Regions from separate parts of the Curtobacterium sp. SP.BCp genome, predicted to be linked through region 1. Evidence: predicted binding sites of a transcription regulator. Region 1 holds the regulator's gene; each other region holds the start of a gene.
What was found. The regulator HspR, encoded in region 1, represses chaperone genes until heat shock. The targets are predictions, from matches to a motif close to AAGTTGAGTCNNNNNGACTCAACTT.
Positions count from the first base shown of each region.

Region 2: ACRQ4C_RS09035 (ATP-dependent Clp protease ATP-binding subunit) is a predicted target of HspR. The motif match lies at 2,160-2,184, and genes of this name have one in related genera.
Region 3: ACRQ4C_RS00680 (Hsp20/alpha crystallin family protein) is a predicted target of HspR. The motif match lies at 2,748-2,772, and genes of this name have one in related genera.

Region 1 covers NZ_CP194338.1:564,599-569,911, reverse strand. The annotation lists gene dnaK (molecular chaperone DnaK) at 1-1,586, shown strand, start outside; gene ACRQ4C_RS02960 (nucleotide exchange factor GrpE) at 1,589-2,251, shown strand; gene ACRQ4C_RS02955 (DnaJ C-terminal domain-containing protein) at 2,274-3,281, shown strand; gene ACRQ4C_RS02950 (heat shock protein transcriptional repressor HspR) at 3,390-3,800, shown strand; gene ACRQ4C_RS02945 (class I SAM-dependent methyltransferase) at 3,824-4,966, shown strand; gene ACRQ4C_RS02940 (aldo/keto reductase) at 5,024-5,313, opposite strand, start outside.
Region 2 covers NZ_CP194338.1:1,869,321-1,874,633, forward strand. The annotation lists gene ACRQ4C_RS09010 (hypothetical protein) at 1-156, opposite strand, end outside; gene ACRQ4C_RS09015 (hypothetical protein) at 249-467, shown strand; gene yidC (membrane protein insertase YidC) at 464-1,213, opposite strand; gene ACRQ4C_RS09025 (DUF6412 domain-containing protein) at 1,270-1,566, opposite strand; gene ybaK (Cys-tRNA(Pro) deacylase) at 1,633-2,118, shown strand; gene ACRQ4C_RS09035 (ATP-dependent Clp protease ATP-binding subunit) at 2,264-4,918, shown strand; gene ACRQ4C_RS09040 (hypothetical protein) at 5,090-5,212, shown strand.
Region 3 covers NZ_CP194338.1:135,286-140,598, forward strand. The annotation lists gene ACRQ4C_RS00665 (SDR family oxidoreductase) at 78-911, shown strand; gene ACRQ4C_RS00670 (manganese catalase family protein) at 944-1,825, shown strand; gene ACRQ4C_RS00675 (hypothetical protein) at 1,970-2,269, opposite strand; gene ACRQ4C_RS00680 (Hsp20/alpha crystallin family protein) at 2,282-2,722, opposite strand; gene ACRQ4C_RS00685 (helix-turn-helix domain-containing protein) at 2,834-3,484, opposite strand; gene ACRQ4C_RS00690 (APC family permease) at 3,481-5,007, opposite strand; gene ACRQ4C_RS00695 (APC family permease) at 5,201-5,313, shown strand, end outside.

The DNA.
Region 1 (5,313 bases):
GCACCCTCGGCAAGCTCAAGCGCGACGCCGAGCAGTACCTGGGCGAGGACGTGACCGACGCGGTCATCACCGTCCCGGCGTACTTCAACGACGCCGAGCGCCAGGCCACGAAGGACGCCGGTGAGATCGCCGGTCTCAACGTCCTCCGCATCATCAACGAGCCGACCGCGGCAGCGCTCGCGTACGGCCTCGACAAGGGCAAGGAAGACGAGCTCATCCTGGTCTTCGACCTCGGTGGCGGCACGTTCGACGTCTCCCTGCTCGAGGTGGGCAAGGACGACGACTTCTCCACGATCCAGGTCCGCGCGACCGCCGGCGACAACCGCCTCGGTGGCGACGACTGGGACCAGCGCATCGTCGACTTCCTCATCAAGAAGTTCAAGGACGAGCACGGCGTCGACCTCTCGACCGACAAGATCGCGAAGCAGCGCCTCAAGGAGGCCGCTGAGCAGGCGAAGAAGGAGCTCTCGTCGCAGATGTCGGCGAGCATCCAGCTCCCGTACCTCACGCTCACGGCGGAGGGTCCGCTCAACCTCGACGAGACCATCTCGCGTGCGCAGTTCGAGCAGATGACCTCCGACCTGCTCGACCGCACGAAGAAGCCGTTCAACGACGTCATCAAGGAGGCGGGTGTCTCGGTCAGCGACATCGCGCACGTGGTCCTCGTCGGTGGCTCGACCCGCATGCCCGCCGTGGCCGAGGTCGTCAAGTCGCTCACGGGCGGCAAGCAGCCGAACCAGGGCGTCAACCCGGACGAGGTCGTGGCCGTCGGTGCCGCGCTGCAGGCTGGTGTCCTGAAGGGCGAGCGCAAGGACGTCCTCCTCATCGACGTGACGCCGCTGTCACTCGGCATCGAGACCAAGGGCGGCCTGATGACGAAGCTCATCGACCGCAACACCGCGATCCCGACCAAGCGGAGCGAGACGTTCACGACCGCCGACGACAACCAGCCGTCGGTCGCGATCCAGGTCTTCCAGGGCGAGCGCGAGTTCACCCGCGACAACAAGCCGCTCGGCACCTTCGAGCTGACCGGCATCGCGCCGGCGCCCCGTGGCGTCCCGCAGGTCGAGGTCACGTTCGACATCGACGCGAACGGCATCGTGCACGTGTCCGCGAAGGACAAGGGCACCGGCAAGGAGCAGTCGATGGTCATCTCCGGCGGTTCGTCGCTGCCGAAGGAGGACATCGAGCGCATGGTCCGCGAGGCCGAGGAGCACGCGGCCGAGGACAAGGCCCGTCGTGAGGCCAACGAGCGTCGCAACCAGGCCGAGCAGCTCGTCTACTCGATCGAGAAGCTCATCAAGGAGAACGAGGACAAGCTCCCCGCGGACGTCAAGTCCGAGGTCCAGGCCGACGTCGACGCCCTGAAGTCGGCGCTCGCGGGTGAGGACGACGACGCAGTGAAGGCCGCGTTCGACAAGCTCAACGAGTCGCAGGGCAAGCTCGGCCAGGCGATCTACAGCCAGCAGGACGCGGGTGCCGCGGCCGGTGGCGAGCAGCCCGCGGGTGACCAGGCGACGCAGGACGACGAGGACATCGTCGACGCCGAGGTCGTGGACGACGAGGACGACAAGGACAAGAAGTAACGATGCCGAACCCCGAGGACAACGCACCGAAGGACAACGTGCCCGAGGATGCAGAGCCCCAGGTCGAGGGCGACGCCACCAACGCGCAGGAGCCCGAGGACCTCATCGAGGCGGAGGGGCCGGACGTGGAAGTCCCCACGGACGGCCCCGCCGCCGGCGGGCCGCAGAGCGACCTCTCCCCGGAGGACCAGGCGCTGCTCGACGACGCCGCCCGAGGCATCGCCGAGGACAAGCTGAGCGCCGAGGACCGCGACCTGGTCGCCGAGATGCGGGCGGACATGCTCCGTGCGCAGGCCGAGCTGGTGAACTTCCGGAAGCGCGTCGAGCGTGACCGTGAGGCGAACCGCGAGGTCGCCATCGCCGAGGTCGTCCGGGCGCTCCTGCCGGCGCTCGACGACCTCACCCGCGCCGAGGCCCACGGCGACCTCGCCGAGGGGCCCATGCAGGTCATCGGTCAGAAGATCCGCGGCGGCTTCGAGAAGTTCAAGCTCGTGCAGATCGGTGAGAAGGGTGAGGCCTTCGACCCGAACATCCACGAGGCGATCGTGCAGCTCCCGACGCCGGGTGCGACCGCGCAGACCGTGGCGGACGTCGTCGAGCCGGGCTACAAGCTCGGCGAGCGGGTCCTCCGTGCGGCCAAGGTCGCGGTCGCGGTCCCGGCCTGAGCGCGGGAGGAGGTAGGTACGGATGGCCAGTCAGGATTGGTTCGACAAGGACTTCTACAAGGTCCTCGGCGTCGACAAGACGGCGAGCGACGCTGAGCTGAAGAAGACCTACCGGAAGCTCGCGCGGCAGTACCACCCGGACTCCAACCCGGGTGACGCCGCCGCCGAGGCCCGCTTCAAGGAGATCAGCGAGGCCTACTCGGTGCTCTCCGACAAGGAGCAGCGCGCCGAGTACGACCAGGTCCGCGCCATGGGCTCGGGCGCCCGCTTCACGGCGGGCGGCCCGGGTGCCCAGGGCGGCTTCGAGGACGTCTTCGGCGGCATGTTCGGCGGCGGTGGAGGCGGTCAGCGCGTCCGCTTCGGGCAGCCGGGCAACGGTCGCGGAGGCGCCAGCGGCTTCGAGGACATCCTCGGCGGCATGTTCGGCGGCGGCGGCTTCGGTCAGTCGAACGGCGGCTACCGCGGCTTCGGTGGACCATCGAAGGGTCAGGACGTCACGGCGTCCACGACGCTCGACTTCGCGACCGCGATCGCCGGCGACACCGTCAAGCTCTCGCAGGGCAACGGTCGTCCGGTGAACGTCCGGATCCCGGCCGGGGTCGCGGACGGGCAGAAGATCCGTCTCCGCGGGCGCGGGCAGCCGTCCCCCGACGGCGGTGAGGCCGGCGACCTCGTGGTCACGGTCTCGGTCCGGAAGCACCCGGTCTTCGAGCGCGACGGGCTCAACCTCCGCGTGGACGTCCCCGTGACGTTCGTCGAGGCGGCGCTCGGCGCGACGATCCAGGTCCCGACGCTCGGCGGCGAGCCCGTCAAGCTGCGGGTCGCCCCCGGCACCCCGTCGGGTCGCGTCCTGCGGGTCAAGGGTCGCGGCGTCGCCAGCAACAAGGGCACGGGCGACCTGCTCGCCACCGTGCAGGTCGCGGTGCCCTCCCACCTGTCGGACAAGCAGCGCGAGGCCGTCGAGGCCCTGGCAGCTGCGCTGCCCGACGAGGACCCCCGCGAGGACCTCCTCGCCAAGGCGCGCGGCTAGCGTCATGAACCGGTCGGGAGGCTCGGTGCGGCTCCGTCACGGAGCCGCACCGAGCCTCCACACTGTTGTGCACCACGAGGAGAACGAGAGGGGCGGTCGATGACCGACATGGACGAGAACTCGCCCGTCTTCGCCATCGCGATGGCGGCCGAGCTCGCGGAGATGCACCCGCAGACGCTCCGGCAGTACGACCGGCTCGGCCTCGTCGTGCCCGGCCGCACCCGCGGTGGTTCGCGGCGGTACTCGATGCGCGACATCGCCCAGCTGCGGGAGATCGCGCGGCTCGGCTCCGAGGGCGTCTCGCTCGAGGGCATCCGTCGGGTGCTCGAACTCGAGAACGAGAACCGGGCGCTGCGCTCGCGGGTGTCGGAACTCGAGACGGCCCTCGCCGATCAGCTCATCAACCGGCCGGGCGCGCGTGTGTTCGCGGCCTCGGCGACCGGCGGTGCGGTGCCGTTGCGCGCCGGGATGCGCCCGCAGCGGAACACGCAGATCGTCCTCTGGCGTCCTCCGCACTAGGGCGCACTGGGTAGGGTGGCGCCGTGCCACCGGACCTCGCCGACCTCTTCCGCCGTCGCGACGACGACGCGCCGGACCTGATCACGATCGACGGCACCGACCGCTTCATCCTCGACGAGGCGCCGCACGTCCACGGCGATGCGCTCCGGCAGCCGGGTGAGGTCGCGGTCGTCGACGACCGGAACGGTGTGCTCACGCTCGGGGTCATCTCGGTGCACGGCGCGTCGGACGTCCGGGTCGTGCAGGACTCCCTCGTCGGGGTCCGCGCGCTCGAGGCCAACGCCGGCGTCTTCGGGCGGCGGGGCTTCCACCATCCGGACTCCCTCGAACGGGCGTTCACCGACGCACGGCTCGTGCTGCTGCGCCTCTCGAAGTCGAACGACCGGCTCGACGAGATCGCCCGCGCGGTCGCCCGGTACGCCGCACCCGACGTGGTGCTGCTCTGCGGCGGGGTGTCGAAGCACATGAACCTCGGGCAGAACGACGTCCTCCGTCGGTACTTCGGCGAGGTGACGGCCTCGCGGGGGCGAGGCAAGTCGCGGCTGCTCGTCGCGCAGGACCCTCTTCGTGCCTCGGCCGTCCGCGCGGACACGTCGAACCCGTGGCCGCGCTCGGTCCACAACGACGAACTCGGGTTGACGCTCGTCGCGCACGGCGGGGTCTTCGCGGGAACGTCGCTCGATCAAGGCACGCGCGTGCTCCTCGACGTGGTGCGCGACGCCGTCCCGACCGCGCGGACCGCTGTCGACCTCGGCTGCGGGAACGGCGTCATCGCGGTGTCGCTCGCGCGGCAGCGGCCCGGCATCAAGCTCATCGCGACGGACGTGTCGCAGACCGCGGTGGCGTCGACGAAGGCGACCGCGGCGGCGAACGGTGTGGCGGACCGCGTGCAGGTCGTGCGGACGGACGCGGGCGACGAGCTCCAGGACGGCTGCGCCCAGCTCGTGCTGTGCAACCCGCCGTTCCACGCGGACACCACGGTGACCACCGACGCCGCCGAGGCGATGTTCCGGAACGCGGCCACGATCCTCCAGTCCGGCGGGGAACTGTGGTGCGTCTGGAACTCGCACCTGCGTTACCGGCCGGTGTTGGAGCGTGTCGTCGGCGCGACGCGCCAGGTGGTCCGGACCGACAAGTTCACCGTCACCGCCTCGCGGGCGAAATGACGAAGGGGCGGTCTCCCGACCGCCCCTCTGTCATTCCGGACCTGGCGTCGTCCCGGATCAGGCCGGGACGTAGTCGAACGTGTCCGGGTCCGGGCCGGTGCGGTGGCCCTTGTCGAGCGACGTGATCGCGGTCATGTCCTCGTCGGAGAGCTCGAAGTCGAAGATCGCGAAGTTCTCCTCGACCCGGGTGCGGGTGACCGACTTCGGGAACACGATGTCGCCGCGCTGGATGTGCCAGCGGAGGACGACCTGCGCCGGGGTCTTGCCGGTGTTGCCGGCGATGCGGGTGATGGTCTCGTCGTCGAGGACGAGTCCCTGCGCGATGGGGGACCACGCCTCGGTCGCGA
Region 2 (5,313 bases), 1.3 Mb from region 1:
GGGCGTTTCGGCGGACGACGGCCGCCGTGGCCGCCGGCCCGCGGCGAGGTCCTGGAGCGCGATGCGTGCGCGGGCGGCCTCCACGGGTGTCGAGTCGGCACCCCATGCCACGGCTTCGAGTCGCGCTCGCTCCTTCGCCAGGTCGTCGTCGGCCATGCGTACTCCCGTTCCGGGTCCTGCTGCCCGCCCCATGGTCGCACTCGGACGGCGACCGTGTTCACCCAGTGCGCGAGGAGTACCCAGGAGCGATGACCAGCTCCGCGAACGACCAGCCCCGCCCGGCCGACGACGAGACCCTCGAGCCGCTCAGCCACGACACCCAGTCCGGCGAGGCCGACTACGTCGCGACGAGCCCGGGCGGGACCGGCACCGAACGCCACGTGCCGACCGCCGACGAGGAACAGGGCCGCGGCACCGAGTACGACCCCGCCGACCAGGGCCCGCAGCAGGAGGGCCAGGGCGGCTAGCCGGCGGCGCGCTCCAGCGCCCGTCGGAGCACCGCGCGCTCTCCGAGTGCCCACGCGGCACTCGTGACGACGTACAGCGCCGCGGCGAGGGGCGCGACCGCGGCGAACACCACCGTGACGAACGGCGCCACCCGCCCGACGGACGCCGCGACGGCGGCACCGGGGACGCTGGGGTCCGTGGGCTCCACGGGGTTCCACCGGCGGTTCGCGCGCCGGGTCGCCTCCACCACGAGCGCGAGGACGGCGAGCAGGACGAGCACGACCCAGGCGTGTGCCCAGAGCGGTGAGGCGAGCGTGACCACGAGCGAGTGCGCCAGCGGCACGCCGACGAACGTCGCCTCGAGCAGCGTGTTCGCCACGCCCCCGATCGTCGCGTGTGTGAACAGGGTGTACAGGAGCGACACCACCGGGGCCTGCGCGAGCACCGGCAGGCACCCGGCGAGCGGCGACACCCGTTCGGCGGTGTAGAGCTCCTGGACGGCGCGCTGGAGTCGCTCGCGGTCCCGTCCGTACCGGCGACGGAGTCCGGCGAGCTGCGGCGCGAGGCGGCGTCGATCCCGCTCGGCTCGCACCTGCAGGACGGACAACGGCACGAGCAGCACGCGGACGGCGAGGGTGAGGGCGACCACCGCGAGCGCCGCGGCGAACGACCCGGCGAAGGGTTGGAAGCAGCCCGTGAGGGCGGCGAGCAGGTCGGCGCCGGCGTGCAGGAGCGTGCCGACGACGGGCAGGGTGGAGAGGTCCATGGGGGTCCGATCGGTCGAGGTGGAGGGGTCGCGGAGCGGTCCGACCACCGACGCGGTCAGACCGGTGCGACGACCCCGGGTGCCCTCGGTCGCGCGTGACCGTCCGCGTCCGGGTGCGACGAAGCGATGTCCGTCCGGAGCACGGCCCACGCGGCGTGGTCGACCACAGTGCTGGGCGCAGGCGTGGCGAGCACGCCGGCGACGACCGCGGTGAGGACCACGACTGCGACGACCGCGGCACTGCCGAGTGCCGTGACGACGACCGCGGGGAGCAGGTCGCCCGCCCCCGTCGCCACCGGTGCCCCCGCGCCGAGCACGGCGACGAGGCGCAGCAAGAACTCGACGACGACCATGGTGCGTTCAGCGTAGCGTCCGCGCGCCGCCCCGGTCCGGCGTCCGGGGAGCGGCATGATCGCGGCATGACCGCTGCATCGCCGAGCACCCCCGCGACGGTCGCACTGGACCGCGCGGGCGTGCCGTACACGCCGCACGTGTACGAGCACCACGAGACCGCCACGAACTTCGGGGAAGAGGCGGCCGCCGCCCTCGGGCTCCGTGAGGAGCAGGTGTTCAAGACCCTGGTGGTGTCGGTGGACGGCGCCCTCGCCGTGGCCATCGTGCCGGTCGCGAACCGCCTCGACCTCAAGGCGATCGCCGCGGCCGTCGGCGGCAAGAAGGCCACGCTGGCCGACCCGGCACTCGCCGAGAAGCGCACCGGCTACGTGGTCGGCGGCATCAGCCCCGTCGGGCAGAAGACCGCACTCCGGACCGTGCTCGACGAGTCGGCGCTGGCGTACGACAGCATCTTCGTGTCCGGTGGACGCCGGGGCTTCGACATCGAGCTCACCCCCGCCGACCTCGTGCGGGTCACGGACGCGATCGCGAAGCCCATCGCCCGGACCTGAGTCGGCAGCGACCTGAGTCGGCACCGACCTGGGTCGACATCGACTTGAGCCGAGTCGCCGCAAGTTTCTCCCCGGACCGGGAATGGGCCGCCCGCCGCTGCGTTGCATTGAGTCGAAGGCACTCAAGTCCAACCAGGAGGCACCCTTGCCAGAGACGTTCGGTCCCGCCGGCAGCGACTCGTTCGACGAGTTCCTCGCACGGCTCATCGCGGCGCAGCAGGCCGGTCAGCAGCGGCCGGTCCCGTTCGGACGCCCCGTCGACATCACGCGACTGCTCAGCTGTCGCACCCACCAGCTGCTCCAGCGCACCGCCGAGTACGCGACCGAGCAGGGCCAGCACGAGATCGACGCACTGCACCTGCTGCACGTCCTCGTCCGGACCGATCCGTTCACTGCGGTCGTCCGCCGGGCCGGCGCCGACCCGGAGCGCCTCGCCGACGAGGTCGAGCAGCGGCTGCCCGCACCGTCCGACGACGACGCACTGACCGAGGGTCGCCCGGCACTGACCGGCACCGCCCAGCGCATCCTGCTCGAGGCGACCCAGGCCGCCAAGGGCTTCGGCAGCACCTACACGGACCCGGAGCACGTCTTCTTCGCGCTCGTCATGGACCAGGACACCGTGACCGGACAGCTCCTCGCGAGCGCCGGCGTCACCCCGCAGGTGATGCAGGAGTACGCGGCGGAGGCGTCGGCTGCGGCACGGGCGGGACGCACGGTGCCCGGCACGACGACGGACAGCGGAAGCACCGAGCAGAGCTCCACGCCGACCCTCGACCAGTACGGCACCGACCTCACGGCCCGTGCCCGCGACGGACGCATCGACCCGGTCATCGGTCGGGCGGACGAGATCGAGCAGACGGTCGAGATCCTGCTCCGCCGCACGAAGAACAACCCCGTCCTGATCGGCGAACCCGGCGTCGGCAAGACCGCGATCGTCGAGGGGCTCGCGCAGCGCATCGTGGACGGTGACGTCCCGGCGCTCCTGCAGGGCAAGCGCGTCGTCGCGATCGACCTGCCCGGCATGCTCGCCGGTGCCCGGTACCGCGGCGACTTCGAGGAGCGCCTCACGAAGGTCGTGGACGAGATCGCCGAGCACGCGGAGGAGCTCATCGTCTTCGTCGACGAGCTGCACACGCTCGTGGGCGCCGGCGGTGGCGGCGAGGGCGGTTCGATGGACGCCGGCAACATCCTCAAGCCGCGCCTCGCCCGCGGCGACCTGCACATGGTCGGCGCGACGACCCTGAACGAGTACCGCCGCATCGAGAAGGACGCCGCGCTCGAGCGTCGCTTCCAGCCGGTGACCGTGGGGGAGCCGAGCGTCGAGGACGCCGTCGCGATCCTCACGGGCCTCGCGCCCCGCTACGAGGAGCACCACGACGTGACCTACACGCCCGAGGCGCTCCGCGCGGCCGTCGAGCTCTCGCACCGCTACGTGACGGACCGCCACCTGCCCGACAAGGCCATCGACCTCGTCGACCAGGCCGGTGCCCGCCGTCGGCTCGCGCTGTCCGGCGACGTGGACGTGGAGACGCTGCGCGTCGAGATCGCCGCGCTCAGCGCGTCCAAGGACGCTGCCGTGGCGGAGGAGCACTACGAGGAGGCGTCGCGCCTGCGCGACCAGATCGACGGCCTGGAGGCCCGGATCACCGCCGCCTCGGAGGCGGGCGCGAGCCGCGCTCCCCACCGGCACGGCCGCGACGCCGCTGACGCGTCGCCGCGGGACCGGCGACCTGGGCCCACCAGTCCGGAACCGGGTGACCGGCAGATCACGGAGGCCGACATCGCCAGCGTGGTCTCCCGCGCCACCGGCATCCCGGCGACACGCCTGAGCCAGGGCGACCGCTCCCGCCTGGCCGTCCTCGAGGACGAGCTGCACGAGCGCGTCGTCGGTCAGGACGACGCCGTGCAGGCGATCGCCCGCGCAGTGCGGCGCAGTCGGACCGGCATGGGCGACCCCCGCCGACCGGTGGGCAGCTTCCTGTTCCTCGGACCGACCGGCGTCGGCAAGACCGAACTCGCGAAGGCGCTCGCGTCCTCGTTGTTCGGCGACGAGTCGGCCATGCTCCGCTTCGACATGAGCGAGTTCGGCGAGCGGCACACGGTCTCGCGGTTGGTCGGTGCCCCTCCCGGGTACGTCGGCTACGACGAGGCCGGGCAGCTCACCGAGCGCGTCCGTCGGAACCCGTACTCGGTGATCCTGCTCGACGAGGTCGAGAAGGCCCACCCGGACGTCTTCAACCTGCTGCTGCAGGTGCTCGACGACGGCCGACTGACCGACGGCCAGGGTCGCACGGTCGACTTCCGGAACACGGTCGTGATCATGACGTCGAACATCGGGTCCGAGTTCCTCGCGTCGCGCTCCGGCGCCCTCGGGTTCTCGGCGGTCGGGGCCGCGGAGGGCTTCGCGGAGGACGACCTGCGTGCCCGGGTGATGGGCAAGCTCCGTGAAGCGATGCGGCCGGAGTTCATCAACCGCATCGACGAGATCGTGCTGTTCCGGAAGCTGACGTCGTCACAGATCTCGTCGATCGTGGCGCTCCTGCTGGAGGACACCGCGCTCCGGCTGCTCGGCCAGGGCATGACCCTGTCGGTCTCCGACGAGGCCGTCGCCTGGCTCGCCGAGCACGGCTACGAGCCCGAGTACGGCGCCCGCCCGCTCCGTCGGCTGATCCAGCGCGAGGTCGACGACCGGATCGCGACCCTCGTGGTGGCCGAGACGGTCCGGAGCGGGGACACGGTCCGCGTGGACGTGGCGGACGGTGTGCTCACCGTGACCGCGGCCCAGCCCGCCGAGGTCTGATCCCGCTCTCCCGGTCGCCTGAACGGCCCGGTGTCTGCACGACACCGGGCCGTTCTGTCGTTGTCGGCGAACAATTCCGGAGCATTTTCATGGAAATGCTTGCGCGGACATTCCCGGTGTGGATAGTGTTCACGAGCACCGTTCAGCACGAGACCGAGAGGGGGCGAGACCATGATGATCATCACCATCACGACGCACCGCGCGACGCCGTTCACCGGCACCGTGCCGTTCACCGGCACCGCGCCGTTCCGTGGCATCACCGGACTCTTCGGCACCCCTGTCCGGGTCCGCTGACCGGAAGCGTCCGCCTCTCCGCACGCCCGCGCTGACAGCGCTGCCGAGCCTCCCGCTCGCGGTCGCTGCCCGTGACGCCCGTCACCCGTACCGCTGTGAGC
Region 3 (5,313 bases), 430 kb from region 1:
GTGCGGCGCGCCGACCATCGGCCGAACCGAGCGGTCCTCGGACGAAGCGGACCGCGCACCACTGATCAGGAGGCGACATGACCGACCGACAGCAGCCCCCGGGGAGCGACCAGGAGCTCAGCCCGACGGCGGACCACGGCGAGCAGTCGTACCGCGGGTCCGGCAAGCTCACGGGCAAGCGGGCGGTCATCACCGGCGGGGACAGCGGCATCGGCAAGGCCGTCGCGATCGCCTTCGCCCGCGAGGGTGCCGACGTACTCATCAGTCACCTCCCCGACGAGGAGGACGACGCGCAGGACACGAAGCGCTGGGTCGAGGAGGCGGGGCGGACGGCGGTCCTGCTGCCCGGCGACGTCAGCGACCCCGCGTACTGCCGGTCCGTCGTCGCCACCGCGGTGGAGCAACTCGGCGGGCTCGACGTCCTCGTGAACAACGCGGCGTACCAGATGACGCACGAGACGATCGAGGAGATCAGCGACGCGGAGTGGGACCACACCCTCGCGACCAACCTCAGCGCCTCCTTCCACCTCGTCAAGGCCGCGCTGCCGCACCTCGGCCCCGGCTCGGCGATCATCGGGTCGAGCTCGGTGAACTCGGACAACCCGAAGCCCGACCTCGCGCCGTACGACGTCACGAAGGCGGGCGTCGCGAACCTCTCGGCAGCGCTGGCGCAGCTGCTCGGCCCGCGTGGCATCCGCGTCAACAGCGTCGCGCCCGGGCCGATCTGGACGCCGCTGATCCCCTCGACCATGCCTCCGGAGGAGGTCGAGCAGTTCGGGAAGCAGACCCCGCTCGGCCGTCCCGGACAGCCCGCCGAGCTCGCCCCGGTGTACGTGCTGCTCGCGAGCGACGACGGCAGCTACGTCTCCGGTGCGCGCGTCGCCGTCACCGGCGGTACCCCGATCCTCTGAAGCGCACCACCGAACGAAGACAGGAGCACGATCTGTACTTCCACAAGCAGGAACTCCAGTTCAAGTCCACGCCCGACAAGCCCGACGCCGTCTACGCGCGCAAGCTGCAGGAGGTGCTCGGCGGTCAGTACGGCGAGATCACCGTCGCCCTGCAGTACCAGTTCCAGGCGTGGAACATGCACATGCCCGGCAAGTACCGCGACCTGGTGTTCGGCATCGGCGCCGAGGAGATGGGCCACGTCGAGATGCTCGCGACGATGATCGCGCAGCTGCTCGAGAAGAGCCCGCTCGGCATCACCGAGGACGCCGTGCAGGACGACCCGACCGTCGCGGCGATCGTCGGTGGCACGGACGTCCAGCAGGGCATCGTCGCCGGAGCCGGCGCACGTCCGGTCGACAGCAACGGCAACCCCTGGCAGGGGTCGTTCATCACCGCGAGCGGCAACCTGCTCGCCGACTTCACGGCGAACGCGAACGCCGAGATGCAGGGCCGCGTGCAGGTCGCGCGGCTCTACCACCAGACCGACGACGCCGGGGTCCGGGACCTCCTGTCGTTCCTGCTCGCGCGCGACACCATGCACCAGAACATGTGGGCGACGGCCGCCGCGGAGCTCCGCGAGAAGGGCATCGAGGACTTCCCTGTGCCGAGCAACTTCCCGCAGGCGAAGGAGAACCAGGAGGTCAACTACCAGTACCTCAACTTCTCCGACGGCAAGGAGGCGGCGAACGGCCCGTGGGCGAGCGGCCCCTCGTTCGACGGCAAGGGCGAGTACACGTACCACGACGGTCCGACGACCTCGTCGCCGATGCCGCCGCCCACGCACCCGGACGTCCGGTTCTACGGCACGACCGAGCTCCCGAACGTCGTCGAGAAGACGGCCGGCACGGTGCAGGACAAGCTCAACAAGGAGTAGTCGCGGAACGGGACGCGCGCGTTCCGACGTGGCACCCGTCGATCGACCGGTGCGATGTCGGAACGCGCGCGTTTCGTTGACTGATGGGGCGGACGGACGGGAGGCGCGTTGCCGCTGAGCGGGGCGCGCCCGTCCGTCATGCGGTCACCGCGCGGTCGTCGCGATCGTCCCGGTCTCGCCCGCCGGTTCCGGCGGCGGGGCGAAGACGCCGTCGTAGAGCCGGACGACGCTCCACCCGGCCGTGAGCGCCGCCGTCCCGAGGACGGCGGCCACCCACGGCACGAACCCGGAGAACGCGCTCGGTGCGACCACCCACGCGAGGAACGCGCCGACCGTGCTGCCGGTCGCCCCGAGCACGAGGGCGACCCGCCTGTCCAGACTCGTCGCGGTGAGCGCGGCGGTCACGGCCCCGATCGCGAGCAGCGCGTTCAGGAGTGCTGCCATCGCGCCTCCGACCTACTCGGAGGCCCCGCCGCCGACGGCGAGCTGCTGGGACCCGCTGCCCACCGCGACCTCGATCTTGCGCGGCTTCGCCGACTCCTTGACCGGGATCGTGATGCTCAGCACACCGTTGTCGTAGGTCGCGGTGATGCGTCCGGCGTCGAGGTGGTCGCCGAGGGTCAGCTGGCGGACGAACGTGCCGGGCTGCCGCTCGCGCGTGATCCACTGCGAGCCGTCCGGGGCGCCGAGGGTGCGCTCGGCGCGGATCGTGAGGACCGAGCCGTCCACGTCGACGTCGACGCTGCCCGGGTCGATGCCCGGCAGGTCGACGTCGAGGACGTAGTGGTCCCCGGTGCGGTACAGGTCCATCGGCATCGAACGCGGTCCGCCGGCGCTCCCGAGCAGGGATCCGGCGAGGCGGTCGAGCTCGCGGAACGGGTCGAAGTTCATCGTCATCGTCGTCAACTCCTTCACGTGATCCTCGTTGAGTCCCCTCGACTCAACTGCCATCCGTTCTAGCACTCGAACCCAGAGAGTGCCAACAGTGCGCTCCGAGGACGCTGAGGGTCAGGCGAGGAGCGGCTCGAGGCGGTCGGCTCCACGCTGCAGGAGCGGCAGGAGGTCGCCGGGGGAGTCGATCCGGGGCGCCGCGGCGGACAGCGTGAGTCCGGCGACCAGCAGACCGTGCTCGTCGAGGACCGGGACCGCGAGGCACCCGAAGCCGGACCGGAACGCGCCGACCTGCCGGACGACCTCGGTGCCGCCGTGCGCGTGCAGTCGCCCCATCGCGCTCGCCCCGGGGTCTGCGCGGAGCCCCCGCTCGTCGAGGAGCGGGAAGTCGGGGTCCACGTCGACGTCGGCCAGCCCGGAGGCGTCGTACCGGGCGAGGTGCACGCCGGCGCGGACGCTCGACCGGACCTCGGCGAGGACGGACCGCACCGCGCGTGACAGCGGCGGGAGGGACGGCGCTGCCCCGAGCCCGGCCAGCTCGGCGACCTTGTGCCCGAGGGCGAAGCCCCGCAGGTCGGACAGGCGGACCAGGTACTCGTCCTCGACGAGGAGCGTGATGAGCCGGTAGGTCGTCGCCCGTGGCATGCCGAGTGCCTCGGACACCTGCTGCGCGGTGGTCCCCGGCCCCGATGCGGCGACGGCCTCGAGCACGGCGAAGGCGTTCTGGATCGCCTTCGGCTGGCGTGCGCGCAGGCCGGGGTCGCTCACGGCCGGTCGCCTCGGCCGGTCCGGTCGGGGTCGTCGGGGCGCAGCCGGGAGGCACCCAGGAGGTCCGTCTCGACGGGCACGTCCCACACGGCCCGGCTCCTCGCGCGCCGCCACGGACGCCGTCGGGTCACGACCGCGAAGGCGAGCAGGACGACGGCGACCACCCCGACGACCAGCGCGACGGCGGGCCACCGGTCGCTCGTCGCCTCGACCCCGGCGTAGACCACGAGGACTCCCGTCAGGAGCGCCGCCGTCACGACCGCGACGGTCGCGACCCGGGCGGTCAGCTCGCCGATCCGACGGAGGAACACCGGCGCGGCGACGCAGGTGAGCGCGTAGGCGACGAGGTACCCGAGTGCGGCGACGGCGAGTTCGGTCTCCATGAGCGTCCACGTCGCGACGCCCGCGGTCAGTCCTGCGACCGGGACCGCGGTCAGGACGACGCTCGCCACGATCCCCGCGACGAACGGCGTCCGGAAGCGCGGGGACGTCCGACCGAACGCACGGGGGAGCACGCCCTCGCGGCCCATCGCGAAGAGCACCCGGACGAGCGCGGTCGTCGAAGCGATCGCGCACGCCGCGAACGAGGCCGCGATCGCGAGGTCGAGCACGCACCCGACCCAGCCCACACCCGAGGCGACGGCGAGCTCGTTCACCGGCGAGGCGCTCGTCGCGAGTTCTGCTCCCACCGCCGCGAAACCGGACTGCTGGGCCACGGCGCTGCCGAGGTAGAGGACGCCGGCGAGCAGGACGGTCCACGAGATCGCGCGCGGGATCGTGGCGAACGGGCGGCGGGCCTCGACGCCGAGCACCGACGCGCTCTCGAAGCCGACGAACGCGGTGACGGCGAGTGCGGTCCCGACGGAGAACGGCGCCGGCATGACGGGGCCGAGTGCGACCGCCCCGAGGTCCGGCGGTCCGCTGCGGGCCAGCAGGGCGATGACGAGCACCGCGATCACCGCCACCGAGACGGTCTCGACGAGCAGCGTCAGACGGGTCGACAGCCGGACGCCGACGGCCGTCACGGCGAACACGACGGCCCCCGTGACGAGGACCACGAGCACGGTGACGAGCACACCGCCGTCCCCGAGCGGGACGAATCGCGACAGCAGGTACTCGAGGTAGTAGCCGGTCCCCGTCAGCGAGAACACCGCGATGCACCCCGAGCCGAGGAGCAGCGCTGCACCGCACACCACGCCCGCGACCGGTCCGAGGCCGAGGGACACGTACGTGTAGAGGGATCCAGGGCCCGCGACGCGGCGGACGAACTCGTTCACGGTGCGTCCGACCAGGAACGAGAGCGCCATCGCCGCCAGCAGCGACCACGTCGCACCGCTGCCGGCGACGGACGCGACGAGCACCGGGATCGTGGTCGCGGCGGCGGACGGGGCCACCGCGGAGACCGACTGCGAGAGCACGTCGACCGGCCCGACACTGCGTCGCGAGAGTCCGTCGACGGGCGAACCCGCACCGACGCCCGGCACCCGGGGCGGGTGGGCTATCGCACGGTCGAGGGCGGTCACCCGGCCACGGTAGGGCCCGCGCGTTGCCCCGGTGTGGCGGCCGTGTTTCGGGCAGGTACCGGCGGAACGGGACGCCGGCGACGGAGGTGTCCCGTTCGGGTGCGACCGGGTTTCACCTCGGCGGTACGTGGCCGCAACGGCGGCGCGGGACCGTGGTGCCGACCCCCGAAGCCACCCGAACCGGAAGGCCACGATGTCCAGCATCACGAAGGACCCCGCGTCACTCGGAGCGCTCCCCGCCCCGCACGGCCGGACCATGCACGGCTCCCTCGGCGTCACCGCGATCGTCTTCATGGTCGTCGCGGC